2 linked regions of the Oceanicoccus sp. KOV_DT_Chl genome follow. The main gene of each other region encodes a partner of the protein of the gene in region 2 in a complex. Links are inferred from orthologs where the notes say so. Each region holds a gene or a part of one and is shown on either strand. Other genes may lie near its edges. The genes, in order: rpsJ and nusB.

Evidence for each region.
Region 1: the proteins of nusB (region 2) and rpsJ are in contact, whole or in part, in a solved structure (PDB 3D3B), measured with the Escherichia coli proteins. The link is inferred for Oceanicoccus sp. KOV_DT_Chl from one-to-one orthologs.

What each region holds. Positions count from the first base shown.
Region 1 is NZ_FQLF01000005.1:798,603-809,302, forward strand. What follows is about bases 2,505-5,413. They hold rpsJ (30S ribosomal protein S10), read right to left. Parts: upstream 4,161-5,413; coding sequence 3,849-4,160; downstream 2,505-3,848. Other genes in these bases: rplD (50S ribosomal protein L4), read right to left, coding at 2,505-3,018; rplC (50S ribosomal protein L3), read right to left, coding at 3,021-3,665; UNITIG_RS21045 (hypothetical protein), read right to left, coding at 4,407-4,877; UNITIG_RS21050 (hypothetical protein), read right to left, coding at 4,874-5,413. In the rest of the region: rpsC (30S ribosomal protein S3), read right to left, coding at 1-566; rplV (50S ribosomal protein L22), read right to left, coding at 582-920; rpsS (30S ribosomal protein S19), read right to left, coding at 948-1,223; rplB (50S ribosomal protein L2), read right to left, coding at 1,275-2,102; rplW (50S ribosomal protein L23), read right to left, coding at 2,114-2,401; more of rplD, read right to left, coding at 2,398-2,504; more of UNITIG_RS21050, read right to left, coding at 5,414-8,929; UNITIG_RS21055 (hypothetical protein), read right to left, coding at 8,935-10,044; UNITIG_RS21060 (filamentous hemagglutinin N-terminal domain-containing protein), read right to left, coding at 10,092-10,700. UniProt on the Escherichia coli protein: Involved in the binding of tRNA to the ribosomes. Part of the processive rRNA transcription and antitermination complex (rrnTAC). The complex forms an RNA-chaperone ring around the RNA exit tunnel of RNA polymerase (RNAP).
Region 2 is NZ_FQLF01000002.1:2,315,379-2,326,162, forward strand. What follows is about bases 7,348-10,340. They hold nusB (transcription antitermination factor NusB), read left to right. Parts: upstream 7,348-8,608; coding sequence 8,609-9,073; downstream 9,074-10,340. Other genes in these bases: ribBA (bifunctional 3,4-dihydroxy-2-butanone-4-phosphate synthase/GTP cyclohydrolase II), read left to right, coding at 7,348-8,012; ribH (6,7-dimethyl-8-ribityllumazine synthase), read left to right, coding at 8,069-8,548; thiL (thiamine-phosphate kinase), read left to right, coding at 9,157-10,158; UNITIG_RS14760 (phosphatidylglycerophosphatase A), read left to right, coding at 10,183-10,340. In the rest of the region: energy-dependent translational throttle protein EttA, read right to left, coding at 1-1,256; UNITIG_RS14720 (hypothetical protein), read right to left, coding at 3,210-3,548; glyA (serine hydroxymethyltransferase), read left to right, coding at 3,908-5,170; transcriptional regulator NrdR, read left to right, coding at 5,265-5,735; bifunctional diaminohydroxyphosphoribosylaminopyrimidine deaminase/5-amino-6-(5-phosphoribosylamino)uracil reductase RibD, read left to right, coding at 5,742-6,851; more of ribBA, read left to right, coding at 6,897-7,347; more of UNITIG_RS14760, read left to right, coding at 10,341-10,665; UNITIG_RS14765 (DUF4136 domain-containing protein), read left to right, coding at 10,682-10,784. UniProt on the Escherichia coli protein: Part of the processive rRNA transcription and antitermination complex (rrnTAC). The complex forms an RNA-chaperone ring around the RNA exit tunnel of RNA polymerase (RNAP).

The sequences.
Region 1 (10,700 bases), on a different replicon or contig from region 2:
GCTTCATAAGTAGAGTAGTCAATATCCGCACGCAGTGTATGCAACGGTACACGACCCTCGCGATACCACTCGGTCCGCGCAATCTCAGCACCACCGACACGACCACTGACCTGAATCTTGATACCTTCAGCACCTTGGCGCATTGCGTTTTGAACCACACGCTTCATCGCGCGACGGAACATTACACGACGCTCCAGCTGGCCAGCCACATTCTGGGCAACCAACTTGGCATCCAGATCAGGCTTACGAATCTCTTCGATATTGATATGCACAGGCACGCCCATTTTCTGAGTCAACTGCTTACGCAACTTATCAACATCTTCACCTTTCTTACCGATGATAATGCCTGGACGAGCCGTGTGAATAGTAATGCGCGCTGTTTGTGCTGGACGCTCAATCACTATGCGACTTACTGAAGCACTTTCTAGCTGCTTAGTAATGTACTCGCGAACTTCAAGATCATTAATCAGGTTTTTAGCATAAGCCGAACCGTCAGCATACCAAATTGAAGTATGCTCTTTAGTAATGCCTAAACGTATGCCTGTTGGGTGTACTTTCTGACCCATGTGGTCATCTCCTACTTAGTCTTCGCTATCGCTAACTTTAACTGTGACATGACAAGCGCGCTTGAGTATACGATCCGCGCGACCCTTTGCCCGTGGACGAAGACGCTTCAAAGTACGACCTTCATCAACAAAGATGGTGGATACTTTTAACTCATCAACATCCGCACCTTCGTTATGCTCTGCATTGGCGATAGCAGAATTCAAAACTTTTTTAACAATATCCGCTGCTTTCTTGTTACTGAACTCTAAAATATCCAGAGCCTCTTCAACGTCTTTGCCGCGAATCTGATCAGCAACCAACCGCACTTTTTGTGCAGATATTTGCGCGCCAGTTAATTTTGCTGCAACTTCCATCATTCTCTACCTTTGTAAAAACCCAGCCTAGCGCTTCGACTTCTTATCAGCGATGTGACCGCGATAAGTGCGAGTAGCAGCGAATTCACCCAGTTTATGACCAACCATATCTTCAGTCACAAAAACCGGTACGTGCTGACGACCGTTATGAACAGCGATTGTCAGACCAACCATATCGGGAGAGATCATAGAACGACGCGACCAGGTTTTAATTGGACGCTTATCGTTAGTTTCTAGTGCGGTCTCTACTTTCTTCATCAAGTGAAGATCAATAAATGGACCTTTTTTTAGTGAACGTGGCACAGCACCTTCCTCTCTATAGTCTTTTGCTTTCTATAATCTATCGAATAACGCTTAACGGGCGTTACGCTTACGAACAATCAGCTTATTAGTCCGCTTGTTCTTACGAGTCTTATAACCCTTGGTTGGCATACCCCATGGAGATACCGGGTGACGACCACCAGAAGTACGACCTTCACCACCACCATGCGGGTGATCAACCGGGTTCATCGCAACACCGCGAACGGTTGGACGAACACCACGCCAGCGCGAAGCGCCAGCCTTACCTAACTTACGCAGACTGTGCTCACTATTAGATACTTCACCCAATGTGGCGCGACACTCTGATAAAATCTTGCGCATCTCACCTGAACGCAAACGCAACGTGGCATATTGCCCGTCACGTGCCACTAACTGAGCAGAAGTACCGGCACTACGTGCAATCTGCGCACCTTTGCCTGGCTTCATTTCAATACAGTGAACCACACTACCCACTGGAATATTACGTAGTGGCAACGTGTTACCTGCTTTAATTGGTGATGCATCACCCGACATAATGTCATCGCCAGCACTTACACCCTTGGGTGCAATGATGTAGCGACGCTCACCATCGGCATACAAAACCAAAGCAATATTTGCAGTACGATTTGGATCGTACTCAAGACGCTCGATCTTTGCAGGAATACCATCTTTATTGCGCTTGAAGTCAATTAGACGATAATGCTGCTTGTGACCACCACCAATATGACGTGTAGTGATTCGACCGTTATTGTTACGACCACCGCTCTTGCTTTGCTTTTCCAGCAAAGGAGCGTAAGGCGCACCTTTATGCAGATCAGCGTGAACTACGCGAACTACATGGCGGCGACCGGGAGATGTCGGTTTAGCTTTTACAATAGCCATTTTCTTAACCCTTAATCCACTACCGCAAAGTCAATATCCTGACCCTGCTCTAAGCGTACATAAGCCTTTTTCCAGCTAGGTTTTGCCGCCAAGCCGAACTTGTTACGCTTTACCTTGCCTTTTACATTCACAGTCTGAACGCTTTCGACTTTTACTTTGAATAATTTCTCAATGGCCTTTTTTACTTCAAGCTTGGTTGCATCAACCGCCACTCGAAAAACCACCTGATCCTCACCCATAGCCGCTTTTTCAGATATATGAGGGCCTTTCAGAACCGTATACAGTCTTTCTGCATTCATCCTAATAACTCCTCAAACTTCTTCAGCGCTGGCACAGTGATAATCACTTTATCCGCCGCAATTAAACTGACCGGATCCGCACCCGCCGCATCCACAACATTTACTTTATGTAAATTACGTGAAGCCAAGTACAAATTCTCTGAAACATCTTCTGAGATCAGCAGCGCGCCTTCCAAACCAAAACCACTTAACGCTTTTACCAGTAACTTGGTTTTTGGCTGCTTCAAGGCGAACTCATCAACCACAATCAAACGCTCTTGACGGGCCAGCTCAGAAAGAATTGAACGCATCGCAGCGCGATACATTTTCTTGTTAACTTTTTGCGAATGATCCTGCGGACGAGCAGCAAATGTTACACCACCAGAACGCCAGATCGGCGAGCGAATAGTACCGGCACGCGCACGACCAGTACCTTTCTGACGCCATGGCTTCTTACCACCACCAGACACATCGGCACGAGTCTTCTGTGCACGAGTACCCTGACGAGCACCTGCCAAATACGCTGTAACGACCTGATGAACCAGATCCTCATTAAATTCTTTGGCGAAAGACACCTCTGATACCTCAACAGCACCAGTTGCTTTTTTCTTACCAACAGTAAAGGTTGCTAATTCCATGATTACGCCCCCTTCACTTTAACTGCAGGACGCACTATCACATCACCACCCGGAGCACCTGGAATAGCACCCTTAATTAAAATCAAGTTACGAGCCTCATCAACCCGAACTACTTCCAAGGTCTGAATAGTGACGCGCTCAGCACCCATATGACCCGACATTTTCTTACCTTTGAAAACGCGGCCAGGAGTCTGACACATACCAATAGAACCATTGGAACGGTGAGAGATAGAGTTACCGTGCGTAGCATCTTGCATATGGAAGTTCCAACGCTTGATACCACCCTGAAAACCTTTACCCTTGGACTGACCGGTCACATCTACTTTCTGACCAGCCGCAAAGGTAGACACAGTCAACTCGGCACCCACTTCAGGAGCCTCATCACCCTCTTCTAAACGGAATTCCCAAAGACCACGTCCAGCTTCAACACCCGCCTTAGCGAAATGCCCTGCCTCAGTCTTTGAAACACGAGAAGCTTTGCGCGCACCAGCTGTTACCTGGATTGCAGAATAGCCATCACTCTCGCCTGTTTTGACGCCAGTAACGCGATTAGGAGAAACCTCAATCACGGTTACCGGAATAGACACGCCAGCATCTGTAAAAACGCGGGTCATGCCGCTTTTACGGCCGACTAAACCAATTGTCATTTTAAACCTCACAGTGTACGGGGCTTTAACCCTCTATGGCCGAACTCTCTATTACTGCTAGCCTACTTTTCAGCAAAGCTTCGAGAGAACGTTACACATCCTGAATTTCTTCAGGAGACCTTTCTTTATCAAGAAAGATTTATATTAATATTCGTGACTCGCTTGAAACCAAACCTTAACGGTTTAGCCCAAGCTAATCTGGACTTCTACACCCGCCGCCAAGTCCAACTTCATCAACGCATCAACCGTCTTTTCTGTTGGCTCAACAATATCTAGCATACGCTTATGAGTGCGGATCTCGTATTGATCACGAGCATCCTTATTCACGTGCGGTGAAATCAGTACAGTAAAACGCTCTTTGCGTGTAGGCAGTGGAATCGGACCACGAACCTGCGCACCAGTACGCTTTGCTGTCTCTACAATCTCTTCGGTAGACACGTCGATTAGGCGATGGTCAAAAGCCTTTAAACGAATTCTGATTCGCTGATTCTGCACTGACCAAACTCCAATCGTGTTTTAACAGGGGCACACCAACTTTGGCTGGGGCTACCCGAAAAAAGGAAGACGCATTCTAATGATAGGGGTAGGGAGTGTCAACAACAATTACGAGTATTTCTTTAAGATAACAGCATTTAGCTAAAGAGCGCCGAATACGCGCGCTCATTTAGTAAAAGTAATATTAAAAACAATGAGTTAGGAAAATATCACCCCCCAAATTATCGACCAACATTAGCCAAACCTCTAACGCTTTCTCTGAGTTTCTGGCAACGCTATCGAACTTTCTTCACGCTCAACCAGCTCATCATTCTTAAAAACACCAGGATCTATTTCATCTAACGTATCAATTAAGGTTTGCACCGCACTGCTTAGACCAGACGAAGACGCCACATCCAAAGCCGACGACCCAAGCACACCTCCAGTAACTTGCGATGTCGGCGTACTACCCAAACCATTAATAAACGGCTTAAGGTTTAAAATCTGCGGTGCCGCCGCACTATCCACTATAATAGGTCGATCAAAGGTACCGACACTGCCAAAGGCTGACTGAATATTTATTTGCCCAGCAGCTACATCGGCCGGCCCACGAATCGCCTGATCTACTGGACGTAAGCCAAACACCCCCAGCCGATCAGCAATAATAGAAACCGACCCTGAGCTTCGAGACGCCGTAGCCACCAACTCCAAGTCAATCCGGTCTTGAGCACGAATCACAATTGATGAGCTAGCCCCATTGGCACGAACCCCCCCAAATTCAGTGACCCACTATCAATGATAGAAATATCACCTCCAGCACTCTCAATATCAATTCTCCCAGCAACATTACCCACCACGTCAACAGCATTCCCCGCCGTAACATCCAGCGCCATCGCCTGTATATCTGCCAGCACGACTTCACCACCACTATTAATGACAACTGTGCCAGTACGCGCCTGCATAACATCAATATTTGCGGCCTGCCGCACCGTCAAGTCAGCACTATCAAGCGCAGCGATACTCACCCGACCATTAGCAGTCAAGTCAACTGCAGCTGCCGTTAACTGCTCTAACACTACAGCACCACCAGCTACCGCAGTAAAATCACCACTGGTAACAGCTCCTGCACCATCAATAGCTGCATCACTCACTAGCTCGACACTGCCACTACGGTTTAGCTGACTAATGCTGATTGCCGCCGCATCCAGGCTCAAGTCTCCAGCGCCCTGATAACTCAGCACCCGACCATCAGCCATTGTTATCAGTCGACCGGCATCAAAGGAAGCCGCTGCGGACGTATCAATAGCGGTACTGACGGTAGCGCCATCATCAAACACCTCCAGACCGGTAAGGGCAATACCATTTAATTCCGCTGCCGAAGCAGTGAATTGCCAACTTGAACTAGCGCCTCCAAATATCAGCCGATCCGTCCCGGCTAAGCCATCGATACCACCGCTTAAGTCACCACCACTAGCTAGCGTAAATGTATCGTCACCAGTAGTACCCGCAAGATCCGACCAACCAATGAAACGCAGCCCAGCAGCTTCACCCTCATTACTGGCAGTAATCGTATAAGCGTTACTACCCACCAAAGAAAAGCCAGCGCCGCCACCTCGCACTTGCTCAATATTGTTCAGTGCAGCTGAGAGATCGAGCGTCAACGACGCCAGCTGGGAATAGTCAATTTCATCTGCAACCCCAGCGCCGCCATCAATGATGCCTGAGATTGAACCACCGGCGGCAAAAGAGAACGTGTCATTACCGTTACTACCTGTCAGATTTTCAAAGCCACTGAAACTCAAAGCGGCATTATTTGCTGAGCCGCTATTAGCCGCATCAATCTGATACTGAGAAAAACCTATTAACGAGTCATTAGCGGCGGCTGCAGCCACCACCTCAATACCATTAAAACCAACATCGCTACCATTGACGCGCAACAGGCCAGATGCATTAACTGCTATCGAACCGGCAGAGGCCAAGACATTGATCGTGTCGCTACCGGTCAATCCATCGATCACCCCTCCTACACGGCCAGCATTACTAAAAGTAAAACTATCCGCGGCTGTCGCCCTAGCAATCAAATTTTCAATATTACTAAACGCAATACCATCTACCGTACCGGCGTCAACCGCATTGACCACATACGCGGCACCACCGCGAATTTCATCACCGCTAACTTCACCACCTTCGCCACCATCAATAGCTGCAAAGCTGGCAGCACCAAGCACAAAACTATCATCACCGGCCATACCATTCAGATTGCCAATACTACCGGCAGTCAATACAAATGAGTCATCTCCGGCGCCGCCACTCAAGTTATCAATATTGGAAAAAGCAACGCCATCAACAGTACCTGAATTGGCCGCTGTCACCTCATAGGCCGAGCCACCACTGATCGCATCAGCAGCACCCACTACACCATCAATACTGGTTACGCTACCACCACTGAGGATAAAACTGTCACTACCGCTACTGCCAACCAACCGCTCTACATTGCTAAATGTCGCCCCGTTAACCGTGCCCGAATTAGCGCCTGACACAATATAGTTAGTCCCTCCCTCGATACTGTCACCCGCAACGCTGGCACCACCATTAAGACCGATGGAGGTAGCCACAGACACAGTGAAAGTATCATCACCGGCACCGGCATTAATTGCCTCCAGCTCGGTGAACGCTATCCCTAGAATATCGACACCATCAGCTCCTTGCAGAGCATAACTTTCACTGGCACTAGTGCCCACCAAAGTATCCGTACCAACCCCCCCAGCGGCCACTGCTTCTACATTAGTAAAAGCCATACCACTGACGTTAACGGCACGGGTACCTTGTAGCGAATAACTCTCCGTTGCCGCCGCACCGGTAACCGTGTCGGTATCCGTGCCTGCGCCACCAGCATCAACATTTTCCACCTGGGTAAAAGCAATACCTGAAGTCGTTACCGCATTGGTGCCAACAATCGCATAAGTTCCGCTCGCAGCCGTGCCCAGTACACTATCAGCACCGATATTGCCGGCATTGACCACATCCAGATTGGTGAAGGTTAGACCATTCACCTGAACACTTTTATTGCCAAGAATCGCGAAGCTTTCTGCCGCCGTGGTACCTGTGAACGTATCGCTACCGCCGCCGGCATCAATAGTGGCACTAATGGATCCCGTCATTGAAAACCCATCAGCACCTGCCCCACCAGCGAAAGTATCCACTTGGGTAAAATTGATACCATCAACCAAGGCTGCTGACGCACTGGTTAAGGCGAATACAGACCCAGCAACTGCGGCCGTTACTGTATCGCCAGCTCCTGTACCCACCGCCGCTGCCTCGACATTAGAAAAAGCAATACCAGCAACGGTGACCGCCCGGGTACCCTGCAATACATAACTCTCCGGGGCCGTCTGCCCCGTAATGGTATCGGTATCGGTGCCAGCACCACCGGCATTCACTGCTTCAATCTGGGTAAAGGCAATACCTGAAGCAGTCACTGCATTCGCGCCATCGACCACATAACTTTCACTTGAGCCAGTGCCCGTAACGGTATCGGTACCAGTACCACCAGCTGCAGCAGCCTCCACATTGGTAAAGGCAATACCATTGACCGTAACCGCTCGCGTGCCTTGAATCGCGTAATTTTCTGTAGCCGCTTCGCCGGTAATAGTATCGGTATCCGTGCCCGCGCCACCGGCATCAACCACTTCAATATCGGTAAAGGCAATCCCGGACGTGGTCACCGCATTGGCACCATTAATCACATACCCGTCATCACCAACCGTACCGGTTACCGAGTCACTGCCTGTACCACCAGCATTGATCACATCCAGATTAGTGAAGGTCAGGCCATTCACCTGAACACTTTTATTACCCTGAATAGCAAAGTTCTCTCCCGTCGTGGTACCTGTAAACGTATCGCTACCACCACCGGCATCTATCGACGCGGTAATTGAACCTGTCATTGAAAACTGATCATTACCTGCACCACCGGCAAAGGTCTCCACCTCAGTAAAGCTGATACTATCCACTATCGCTGCCGAAGTACTACTTAACGCAAACACCGATCCGGCAGTAGCTGCTGTGACTGTATCGCCTACCCCGGCACCTACTGCCGCCGCTTCAACATTTGTGAAAGCAATACCAGCAACGGTGACCGCCCGGGTACCCTGCAATACATAACTCTCCGGGGCCGTCTGTCCCGTAATGGTATCGGTATCGGTGCCAGCACCACCGGCATTCACCGCTTCAATCTGGGTAAAGGCAATACCTGAAGCAGTCACTGCATTCGCACCATCGATCACATAACTTTCACTTGAGCCAGTGCCCGTAACGGTATCGGTACCAGTACCACCAGCTGCAGCAGCCTCCACATTGGTAAAGGCAATACCATTGACCGTAACCGCTCGCGTGCCTTGAATCGCGTAATTTTCTGTAGCCGCTTCGCCGGTAATAGTATCGGTATCCGTGCCCGCGCCACCGGCATCAACCACTTCAATATCGGTAAAGGCAATCCCGGACGTGGTCACCGCATTGGCACCATTAATCACATACCCTTCATCACCAACCGTACCGGTTACCGAGTCACTGCCTGTACCACCAGCATTGATCACATCCAGATTAGTGAAGGTCAGGCCATTCACCTGCACACTTTTATTACCCTGAATAGCAAAGTTCTCTCCCGTCGTGGTACCTGTAAACGTATCACTACCACCACCGGCATCTATCGACGCGGTGATCGAACCGGCCATTGAAAACTGATCATTACCCGCACCACCGGCAAAGGTAGAGATACCACTGTAAGACACACTATCTACAGTCGCCGAGGTACTGCTGGCAATAGCAAAGGTTGAACCCCTGAAGCCGCCGTTAACGTGTCGGCACCACCGTTACCCGCATAGCTGCCAACACCACTAAAGGTCACCGCAAAGGTATCGAAGTTAGCATTAGTGATGGAAAAACTATTAGCGCCATTCGCGACTAAGGTATCTAGCCCGCTACTGCCAGTAACGCTATCACCACCACCGCCACCATTAATACTCATCGCTGAAGCAAAGGTGGGGTCAGCAATAAAACTGAAGCTATCAGCGCCCGTATCACCCGCAAACGTGGTGATCGCACTGAATAACACGCCATCGACCGTGGCAGAACTATTACTGGCGATCACGAAAGTCGAACCACCTGAGGCGGCGGTAACCGTGTCGGCACCACCGTTACCCGCATAATTGCCAACACCACTAAAGGTCACCGCAAAGGTATCGAAGTTGGCATTAGTAATGGAAAAACTGTTAGCGCCATTGGCGATTAAGGCATCAAGCCCGGTACTACCGGTGACGCTATCACCACCGCCGCCACCATTAATACTCATCGCCGAGGCAAAAGTGGGGTCAGCAATAAAGCTGAAACTATCAGCGCCGGTATCACCCGCAAACACTTCAACTTGAGTAAAACTGATGCCATCAACAGTGGCTGCCGAATTACTGCTAAAGACAAAAGTGGACCCACCCGATGCAGCCGTTACCGTATCACTGCCAGAAGTAGAGCCCGCCGCCACATTTTCAATATCTCTGAAGTCGATCGCGTTATAGGAAACTCTTTCATTACCCAGCAGTACAAAATTATCTGCGCCTGCTGCCACTCCCGTGATGGTATCAGCGCCCGTGCCTGCATCGACAATATCGATTTCATTGACCACGATATCCGTAGCCAAATCAACTACAACCGTATTCGTGCCAGTGGAAGTCAAACCATGGCCAGCATTGTCCAATATCAACGTATCGATACCAGCACCGCCATCGCCACCATCACCATCAATAATAATGCTTGAGCCACCTAGCGTGCCAGCTAATGTAAATTGGTCGGCGCCATCGGCACCATCAATATTAAGCGCGCCAATAGCTGTGATATCACCCAATGTATTCACACTATCTGCATCACCAAAACCCACGGCAAGGTTAATGGTATTAGCTGTTATCGCCCCAAGGTATGAACAAAATCAATGGAGCTTGTAGTCAATGCAGCACCGACGCCGGCAGTATCTCCTAAGCCCCCCTGACTGGTAAGATTCGCGCCCACATTGATAGCACCACCATTAGCAGTCAGCTGGATAGCACCACCATCACCACCATCACCATCGGCAGCACTGCCAGAACCGGTACCACCAGCACCACCTGTTGAGGTAATCGCAGCGTCGATATCGATATTATTAGTGGTGGCAGTCAATGTAATCACACCACCGTTGCCGCCATTACCGCCAAGGTTGTTACCCGTATTACCCGCACCACCGACACCACCGGTACTACTAATCGCAGCATTGATATCAACGCCGGTACCGCCTACCAACGTAATCGCCATTGCATCCACACCCGGATTACCAGGGTCTGCGTCAAGGCCATCGATGCCAACCACATTGATTTCGCCATTTACAGTTAACAAGCCAGCGGTAGCCGTAAGACTGACGCTACCGGCAATATTATCAATAGCCACACCGGTATCGCCGTTGCCAACAGTCAGGTCATTAGCCGCGGTAAAATCCAGAGAGACATCAACACCGCCCCCATCCAATTTAACCCCATCAGC
Region 2 (10,784 bases):
CCGCCAATTTGCAACATATCGTGACCGCCCGAGATAGCTTCCCACACCGACTTGCTGTCATCCAGTTCATCGCGCAGTTGTTCGACATGGACCAGATCGACAGTTTCGCCTAGCTCGATTGAGCCGGCATCGGGCTGTTCCATGCCAGCAATGATTTTAAACAAGGTGGATTTACCGGCACCGTTGCCGCCGATAATACCGACGATAGCGCCTTTGGGAACGCTGAAGCTGAGATCCTGATACAGCATTTGCTCACCAAAGGACTTGCTGATGCCATTCACTTCAATGACTTTGTCACCGAGCCGTTGGCCTGGTGGGATATAAATTTCGTTGGTCTCGGCGCGGCTCTGAAAGTCCTGCGATTGCAGTTCGTCAAAGCGAGCCAGGCGCGCTTTGTTTTTAGCGCGACGGCCTTTAGGATTTTGTCGCACCCACTCCAATTCCGATTTGACGGTTTTTTGATGAGAGGCTTCTTGTTTGGATTCCTGCGCCAGCCGTATTTCCTTTTTCTCCAGCCAGTCACTGTAGTTGCCTTCATAAGGAATGCCGCGGCCGCGGTCCAATTCCAGAATCCAGCCCGCGGCGTTATCTAAAAAGTAGCGGTCGTGGGTGATGGCTACTACAGTGCCGGGGTATTCACAGAGAAATTGTTCCAGCCAGTGTACGGATTCCGCATCAAGGTGGTTGGTGGGCTCATCCAGCAATAGCATGTCAGGGTTGGACAATAGCAAGCGGCATAAGGCCACACGTCGGCGTTCACCCCCGGACAGCTTGGTGACATCAGCATCCCATGGTGGTAGTCGTAGTGCGTCGGCGGCGACTTCCAGTTTGTGGTCGAGATTTTCTGAGCCCGCGGCCTGAATAATATTTTCCAATTCTTGCTGGCGCTTGCCCAGCGCGTCGTAATCCGCGTCAGGTTCGGCATAGGCGGCGAATACTTCTTCCAGTTCTTTCTGGGCGGTCACCACATCGCCCAGGCCGTCTTCGACGTTGCCGCGCACATCTTTATTGGGATCCAGTTCCGGCTCCTGGGATAAGTAGCCAACGTTGATACCTGCTTGTGCGCGAGCCTCTCCTTCAAATTCGGTATCAACCCCCGCCATAATTTTTAGCAATGTTGATTTGCCCGCACCGTTTAAACCCAGCACGCCAATCTTGGCACCGGGGAAAAAGGACAGTGAGATATCTTTGAGAATTTGACGTTTGGGTGGAACAATTTTGCCGACCCGATTCATGGTGTACACATACTGTGCCATAGAATTTTTATCCTAACAGGTATTGAAGAAATTGGCTGAAAGTTACCGGATGGACTGGTTAATGTCGAGTGCTTAATCGTTTGGTGCAGGAGCGGAACTTTGCTGCTTGGCAGTGCAAGTGGTGACAATCAGGTTCTATAGATAATGAATGCTGCTGTCCTTTGTGCTGTAAATTTTATTGCAATTGCGGCCTGCGGCCTTGGCTTGATAGAGTGCTTGATCGGCATGTTGGATCAGCGTTTTAGCTGTTTGCTGAAACAGTGTTTCGGTGGCGATGCCGGCGCTAATAGTGACGGTGTTGATTTGCGGCAATAGGCTGCCGGCGTGTTCGATAGCAGCGTCATTGACTATTTGTCTGAGCGTATTGGCGGCTAACTGTGCTTCGCGATTGTCAGTATTGCTGAGAATAACGACAAACTCTTCACCGCCATAGCGCGCGACTAAATCACCTGGCCGTCTGGCCGTATTGCTTTGGTGTAGGAGTTGCGCAATGTGCTGCAAACACTCATCGCCCGTTGATGACCGTAGTGATCGTTATATTGTTTAAAGTAATCCACATCAATCATGATGAGCGAAAGCGGCTGCTTCATGCGCTTGGCGCGCAGCCATTCACTGGCCAGATGTTGATCAAAGCGGCGCCGATTGGGAATGTTGGTAAGGCCATCGGTATCGGCTACTTGTTCCAGTTTTAGCTGCGCAGATAGTAATTCAGCCGTACGCTGCTGGACCTGTGTTTCCAGCTGTAGCCGCCCGGCTAGCATTTGTTTTTCGTTTTTTTTCTGGGCGCGCATGAGTTTATAAGTGAGTAGTAAAGAGACCAGTACGACGGTAATCATGAGCACAATGATGATAATCCGGGTTTGATAAAAGTCGTGTAGAGCTTCTGCCTGATCGATCTCGGTAGCCAGTCCGATACCCAGTTCCTGATCCCACATCCAACTACCTAGCACCCAAATACCCCGGTAATCCCGGTAACCCATAATGTCGGTATCGTTAATGTTTTGGCTAGCACTTTTGGCCATAGCTGTGAGGGGCAGCCCTTCATTAGATTGCAGTTCTCTATTTTTTTGGGTCAAATTCAGGCCGGGGTCCGCAACGCGCAGGCCAATACTGGTTTGCTGCTGTTTGCCCAATAAACCAATCTTCCGCAGTGTGGGAGTAAAGCGGCTATTGCTAAGCATATAACCTTCGACATTAATGGCATAAGTTTCGCCGGAGTTACCTAGCCTGCCTAGCTGGGTAATATAAGTCAGGTCTTTACCGAGATTAATTTGAAATAGCAGCAGTGCGATGGTGTTGCCTTGTTGGTCGGTAATAGGTGAGGCCAAAAATTGTTGCGGCTGTTGGTTGATCATCACCGGGTGGATAAAGCGTGTTTCTCCGCTAATGACCTGTTCTAACTGGGTTGGTTTTAATGTTGCGAGTGGGTGGCGTTGGCCAAGCTGTAGGTTTTGTATCGCAGCGATAATATTGAAGTCGGTATCCAGCAAGAAAAAACCACTGTCTTCATTACGGCTTAAAGCTGGCAGCAGGAGTCCACGTAGCGCATCAAGTTGGCTGGGTCGATTGGCGGTATCAGCCAGTAATTGTTGGGCCATGTCAGTGAGTTGCACTGACTGAGAGAGCGTTTGCTGGTATTCGATGCGTCTTGCGGCCCAGCGTTGAATAGCATCATGGTTGGTTTGTAGAACGGTTTGCAACGCGTCGCCAGCGGAGTAGCGAGTATTCATTTCAATTTGACCCAAGGCAGCCTTATAAATGATGGCAGCAATGACTAATAATATCAGCCCGGTACGCACTAGTGGTCGCCATGCAGGCGAGGAAATTGGGTCGGTAACCTTCGGTGTGCTGGTCATGGCAGGAGTAACCAAGCGAGGTGTGTCCTGACAGTATAGATGAAGTTGGCGGCGGGCTGGGTGTTTTTTAGGCTATTGAGCAGTTGATATTGGGCACTTATGCCCGGGTATCGATATTTTGTCCCATCGCCTGCATGGCTTCAAAATTGGATTTGTAGCGCTCGGTGATAGAGTCCATTGTGGTTCTATTATTGAGTAGTTGCGGTTGCTGTATTGAATTTACCGGTCTGGGCATTTCGCGGTTCGCCAGTGGTGTTTCTGTTACACCTTCGGTGATACTGTCCTGATCGACTTGCTTGGCTCGCTCCAGCAAATCCCTGGCGCTGCTCTGCTGTTGTTTGTTGCTGTGATTTTTGTCTACCAGTTGTTGAGCGATAGAGGTACTTGAAGAGTTGATCACCATAAATGTCAGGCCATAGTCTAAAGTGGCCGGCAATAAGCCGGCAGCTTGCTCATAGAGCGCGATCGTTGAGAATTTGAATGTATATCGCCGCTGTGGAGGTGACGACGGTGGCTATTTTAATGGCCAAATTTTTTCCGTCCAATAAATTTTTATGCAGGATTTTCAGTTATTTATAGCTGAAAGTTTGTTGTTTGATCGTTCTGTAAACAGTTGTGTATGACGGCTGATTGGGCGAAAGCCAAGTCGCTGGGTCAACTGTAATTCAGCCCTTGAAGTGGAGATTAGCTGGCAGCAATATCGCGCTAAATAGAGCTGCCTAAATTGAGCCAATAATGTACAATGCGCGGCTTTCTAAAAAGCCGTTATTGCGGCCACGATGATAGGGGTTGCCCATGTTTACAAAAGATATGCAAATTGAAGGATTTGATGATGAGATTTTTTCCGCCATCGGTGAAGAGAATCTGCGTCAGGAACAGCATATCGAGCTGATCGCTTCTGAGAATTACACCAGCCCCAGAGTAATGCAGGCTCAGGGTACCTCAATGACCAACAAGTATGCCGAAGGTTATCCCGGCAAGCGTTATTACGGTGGTTGTGAGTATGTCGATAAAGCAGAAAATCTGGCGATTGAACGGGTAAAAGCCTTGTTTGGTGCCGATTACGCCAATGTCCAGCCTCACTCAGGCTCACAGGCAAACTCGGCAGTGTATTTGGCCTTATTGCAAGCGGGCGACACCGTTCTGGGCATGAGCCTGGATGCGGGTGGCCATTTAACTCACGGTGCCAAGCCTAACTTTTCGGGCAAGGTGTATAACTCGGTTCAATACGGTTTGGATGCGGACACCGGCATGATCGATTATGCGCAGGTTGAGGCGCTGGCCTTAGAGCACAAGCCAAAAATGATTGTGGCTGGTTTCTCTGCCTATTCCGGTATTGTCGATTGGGCAAAATTCCGTGAAATCGCCGATAAAGTCGGTGCTTATTTAATGGTGGATATGGCGCACGTTGCCGGCTTGGTTGCGGCGGGGTTATACCCCAACCCAGTGCCATTCGCTGACGTGGTGACCTCGACTACACACAAAACCTTACGTGGTCCTCGCGGCGGTATTATTCTGGCCAAACATAATGAAGCGCTGGAAAAGAAATTTAACTCGGCAGTGTTTCCCGGTGGTCAAGGTGGTCCATTAATGCATGTGATTGCGGCCAAAGCGGTCAGTTTCAAAGAGGCAGCCACACCAGAATTTAAAGCCTATCAGCAGCAGGTGGTGGATAACGCCAAAGTAATGGCTGCGACCTTTATTGAGCGCGGTATTAAAATCGTATCGGGTGGGACTGAAAACCATTTGATGCTGGTTGACCTGATCGGTAAAGAATATACCGGTAAAGATGCTGATGCGGCTTTAGGTGAAGCCTTTATCACCGTCAACAAAAACGCGGTGCCTAATGATCCACGCTCGCCGTTTGTAACGTCCGGTTTACGGGTAGGTACCCCCGCTATCACTACGCGTGGTTTCGGTATCGAAGAAACCCGTGAATTGACCCATTGGATGTGCGATGTGCTGGATAGTCTGGAAAATGGCACTAGTGCTGAGGTGATTCCTGCGGTGAAGGCGAAAGTGCTGGAAATCTGCGCGCGTTTCCCTGTTTATAAGTAGTTGATGCTTGCTTGTCGGGCGGTTGGGTGTCAGCTGCCCGGCACTAAAGCTGCTACACTTCAGCCCATAATTAGCTCCATGAAAAGGCCACGGTATGCGCTGTCCGTTTTGTTCCTATGATGATACTAAAGTAATTGACTCTCGGTTGGTCGCCGAGGGCGGACAGGTTCGTCGTCGTCGAGAATGTCTCGACTGTGCCGAACGTTTCACCACCTATGAAAGTGCTGAGCTGTTGATGCCAAGAATCATTAAGCAAAACGGTAATCGTGAACCTTATGACGCCGAGAAAATGCGCGCCGGGTTATTGCGGGCGCTGGAGAAACGTCCAGTCAGCGTGGAAAAAATTGAGGCGGTTGTCAGCCAAATTGAACATGCTTTGCAAGCTGCTGGTGAGCGCGAAGTCGCGTCAATGGCCGTCGGTGAGAGAGTGATGGAGCATCTCAAACAGTTGGATCAAGTGGCTTTTGTACGCTTTGCGTCGGTGTACCGTGATTTTAAAGATCTCAACGAATTCCGCGATGAAATCGATCGTTTGTCGAAAGAACCGCAAACCGACAAAGGTTGAGCAGCTATGACTGACCAGCAGTATATGCAGCTAGCTATCGACTTGGCTCAGCAAGGTTTATACACCACTGCACCCAACCCCAGAGTAGGTTGCGTGTTGGTCAAAGACGAAAAAATTATTGGTCAGGGTTACCATCTACGTGCAGGCGCAGGTCATGCAGAAGTGAATGCAATTGCCGATGCCGGTCATCAAGCGACAGGCGCTACCGCTTATGTGACGTTGGAGCCCTGTAGCCATACCGGTAAAACACCACCGTGCTGTGAGGCATTAATTGCCGCTAAAGTGGCTAGAGTGGTGATTGCTATGACCGACCCTAATCCATTGGTTTCGGGTCGCGGAATTGCTGCTTTACAGCAGGCGGGTATAACCGTGACGACTGGGGTGTTAACCGACCAGGCGAAGGCGTTAAACCCGGGTTTTGTAAAGCGTATGGAAAGTGGCTTGCCATGGCTGCGAGTGAAAATGGCGATGAGTGTGGATGGCCGCACCGCCATGGCATCAGGTGAAAGCCAGTGGATTACCGGTACGGATGCGCGCAGTGATGTGCAGCGCTGGCGTGCCCGTAGCTGTGCCATGATCAGCTCGGTGGATACAGTGATGATGGATAATGCCTCGCTAACAGTCCGTGCTGATGAATTGGGCATTAATCCTGAACTGGCACTATTGGCAGCCGAGCAACAACCCTTAAGAGTGGTGTTGGATTCCCAGCTGCGTTTGTCGCCGCAAGCAAAAATTTTACGTCAGCCTGGGCATACCGTGGTGGTAGCTGCCGTTGAAAATGCAGCAGCACGAGCGGCATTAGAACAAGCTGGCGCCGAAGTGATGATTGTTGCTGGCGCCAATGGCAGAGTAGATTTGCCTGAGTTGCTGCGAGTGCTGGCCGAAGGCGAATGCAACGAAGTGATGGTTGAAGCGGGTGCGGTGTTGGCCGGGGCATTTGCGCAAGCGGGCCTGGTTGATCAGTACCATATTTATATGGCACCGACATTTTTGGGCAGTGATGCCAGGCCGCTATTGGATTGGCCATTAGACACCATGGCGCAACAGCAGTGCTTGATTATTGATGCTATCACGCCGGTCGGAAACGATTGGCGGATAGATGCAAGGCCGGCGTGATAAGGCCGCCAACTCCCACAAGATTTGACTACAAGGTAATAGACAATGGCATTAAATACCGTTGAAGAACTCATTCAGGATATTCGTTTAGGCAAAATGGTTATTCTGATGGATGACGAAGATCGCGAGAATGAGGGCGATTTGGTGATGGCGTCCGAATGCGTGAAACCGCAGGATATTAATTTTATGGCCAAACATGCCCGTGGCCTGATTTGTTTAACGGTCACCGAAGATCGCTGCCGTCAATTGAATTTGCCGTTGATGGTTGATGGTGCGAATGGTGCGCAATTTGGGACTAATTTTACTTTGTCTATTGAGGCTGCCGAAGGGGTGACTACCGGTATTTCAGCTGCGGATCGCGCTCATACTGTGCGTACTGCGGTAGCCCGCGGCGCCAAGCCAGCTGACATCGTGCAGCCAGGCCATATTTTTCCCATTATGGCGCAGCCGGGTGGGGTGTTAACCCGTGCCGGGCATACCGAAGCCGGTTGTGATCTGGCGCGTTTAGCAGGCTTCGAAGCGTCGGGTACTATCGTTGAAATTATGAATGAAGACGGCACCATGGCGCGTCGCCCTGAGCTGGAAAAATTTGCCGAAGAACACGGTTTAAAAATCGGCACTATTGCTGATTTGATTCATTACCGGGTAGTGAACGAACGTACTATCGAAAAAATTGGCTCGGGCAAAGTCAATACGGATCACGGCGAATTTGTATTGCACAGCTATAAAGATCTGTTAGCCGGTGAGATTCATCATGCTTTAGTGAAAGGTGATGTCAGCAACGGCGATGGTACATTGGTCAGAGTACATCTGGGTTCATCCATCCGTGATTTATTGGGTACCCAGCCAAGTGATACCCCAAGCTGGAATATCCAGCGATGTATTGCTCGCGTTGCGGAAGAAGGCTGTGGCGTGGTGGTGTTGTTGGCCCATAAAGAAACTCTGGACGAAGTGTTAACGAGTATTGAGATAGCGATGGGCAAAAAACCGGCGCCGCTGGCGACGGCTGACGGAAGTAATAATGCCTATATGACGGTTGGTTTGGGTTCGCAAATCCTACGCGATGTTGGCGTCAGTAAAATTCGTTTAATGGGGCCACCCATTAAATACAATGCGATTTCAGGTTTTGATTTGGAAGTGGTTGATTTTGTATCGCCTTAGCATGGCGCTGCCAAGGTTTTAGTCCAAAAAAACAGGTTTAGTCAGAAAGGTAAAATATGAAAGGTATAGACACGCCAGTTTATGATCCGTCGGTGTTAGCGGGTAAAAAAATCGCGATTGTCGTTACTCGCTGGAATACTTTTATAGTTGATAATCTGTTGGCCGCTGCCAAACAGCATTTAACCGCTAACGGTATTGGTGAGGGGGATATTGAGCTGATTATGTGTCCCGGTGCTTATGAAATACCGTTGACTTGCCAGCATGTGGCGGCAACCAATAAGTATGACGCGATTATTACGCTGGGTGCCGTTATCCGTGGTGGTACCCCTCACTTTGAATATGTAGCCGGTGAGTGTTCCAAAGGGGTTATGCAGGTGAGCTTGGATAGCGGTTTGCCGATTGCCTTTGGCGTACTAACAGTTGATAACGAGCAGCAAGCACTGGAGCGTTGCGGTGTTGGTGAAAATTCCGAAAACAAGGGTGAAGAGTCCGCTGCCTGTGTGCTTGAAATGCTTTGTGTTATCGCTAGTTTGTAATCGTTAATCTACCGCGTAGCTTGCCTGCGCTGTGCTCTTTATGTTGAAAGGTTGTTTCTAATGGTTGAAAAAAATCAACAGTCTCCAAAGTCAGAATTTAACCCTGCCGCGCGTCGAAAAGCCCGACATTATGGTATGCAGGCGCTTTATCAATGGCAGATGACGAAAGATTCACTGTCTGATATCGAATTACAATTTTTATCCGATTACGACTTTAGTCGCGTCGATGTGGAATATTTTCACGATATCATTCATCACGTTCCAGCAAGCCTTAATGAATTGGAAGAGGCGTTTATTCCGCATTTGGATCGTGATATTAAGGACCTTGACCCGATTGAGTTGGCCTTGTTGCGTTTAGGGAGTTACGAGTTAATAAAGCGTATAGATATTCCCTATAAAGTTGTTATCAATGAAGCGGTAGCCTTAGCGAAAAAATTTGGTGCGACTGATGGCCATAAATATATTAATGGTGTGCTGGATAAGTTGGCGCAGGATGTGCGGACTGTCGAGATTAAAGCTGGCTAGTATTTAAAATCTAACAATTACCTATAGTGGCTAATGTACCGTCGGCTGATAAATTTTAACGCCGCTTTTAAAAGTAGCTTTTGATGAATGATGCCCAGACACTAACAGAATTCGAAGTAATCCGGCGATATTTTTTGGGTGTCGGTGATGCCGCAACGGATGTGGTGGCATTAGGTATCGGCGATGATTGTGCGCTGCTGAATATTCCTTCTGGCCAACAACTGGCATTGTCAATTGACACATTGTTGGCCGGCCGGCATTTTCCCGAAGATGCTAATCCAGCTGATATTGGTCAGCGTGCGTTGGCAGTGGCTATCAGTGATTTAGCGGCGATGGGTGCAAAACCTTTGGCGTTTACTTTAGCGTTGAGTTTACCGGATGTTGACGAACGTTGGCTTGAGGCGTTTAGTTATGGATTGGCTGCGGCCGCCAAGCATTACCATATTCCCTTGATTGGTGGTGATACCACCCGCGGCCCTTTGAGTATTACCATTCAGGTACATGGCGCCGTCCCTGACGGTCTAGCGATGTTGCGGTCCAAAGCAAAAGCCGGGGATCGTATTTTTGTTACCGGGAGTTTGGGCGATGCCGCGGCAGCACTTGCGGTAATAGAAAAGCGCTTGAATGTCGATGCCGAGCAACAACAGTATTTGCTGAACCGATTTTACCGGCCATCGGCACGGGTGCAGTTGGGGCAGACGCTAGGGGCGATAGTGCATGCAGCGATTGATGTTTCTGATGGTTTGATGGCAGATTTGGGACATGTGATCAGGGCTTCATCTGTTGCTGATGAGGTGTTGTCGGCGGAGTTATATGTAGAGGCTTTGCCGTTGTCATCAGTGCTATCAACCGTGGTGGAAAAACCTCAGGCGCAACGTTATGCGCTGAGTGGTGGTGATGATTACGAGTTATGTATGACTGTAGCGCCTGCGAATAAACAGCTGCTAATCGATACTTGCCAGCAGTTTGGGGTGCCTGTGACAGAGATAGGACGAGTCCTTGTGAGTGAGTCCAGCTGCGTATACTGTCTGGGTTCACAAGGTGCTGTGCTTGATATTTCGCAGCATGGTTATCAACATTTTTAATTTGACAGGGTTTTCAGTTTATCTATGTCCGTCAACGCTAAAAAAATTCTGCTTAATCCTGTTCACTGTTTAGCTTTTGGTTTTGGCAGTGGTTTGGCACCCAAAGCACCAGGTACTTTTGGTACGCTAATGGCCGTGCCCTTGTATTTATTGTTGAATCAACTGCCTTTGGTTATCTATTTTGGTATCGTTGTACTGGCTTTCGCGTTAGGTATTTATCTATGCGGTAAGACCGCTGATGATTTAGGTGTGCATGACCATCCAGGTATTGTATGGGATGAATTTGTTGGATTTTGGATAACCATGATGGCTGCCCCAGCGGGTTGGCAGTGGTTGTTGTTAGGTTTTGCTTTGTTTCGCTTGTTCGATATCTGGAAGCCCTGGCCGATTAAAATATTTGACCAGACAATGGAGACGGGTTTAGGTATTATGATTGACGATGTGTTGGCGGGAATTTACGCATTAGTGATTATTCAAATAGCGTTTTTAGTCATCCGGTCGTTATAATTTAAAGGAGAAAATAATGAGCCATTGGACAAAGTTAAGTATTGTTGTAGCGGCATTTTTATTGCAAGCCTGTGCCACTTCAATTCCGAAAGCAGTGGTCGATTACAAGCCTGATTATG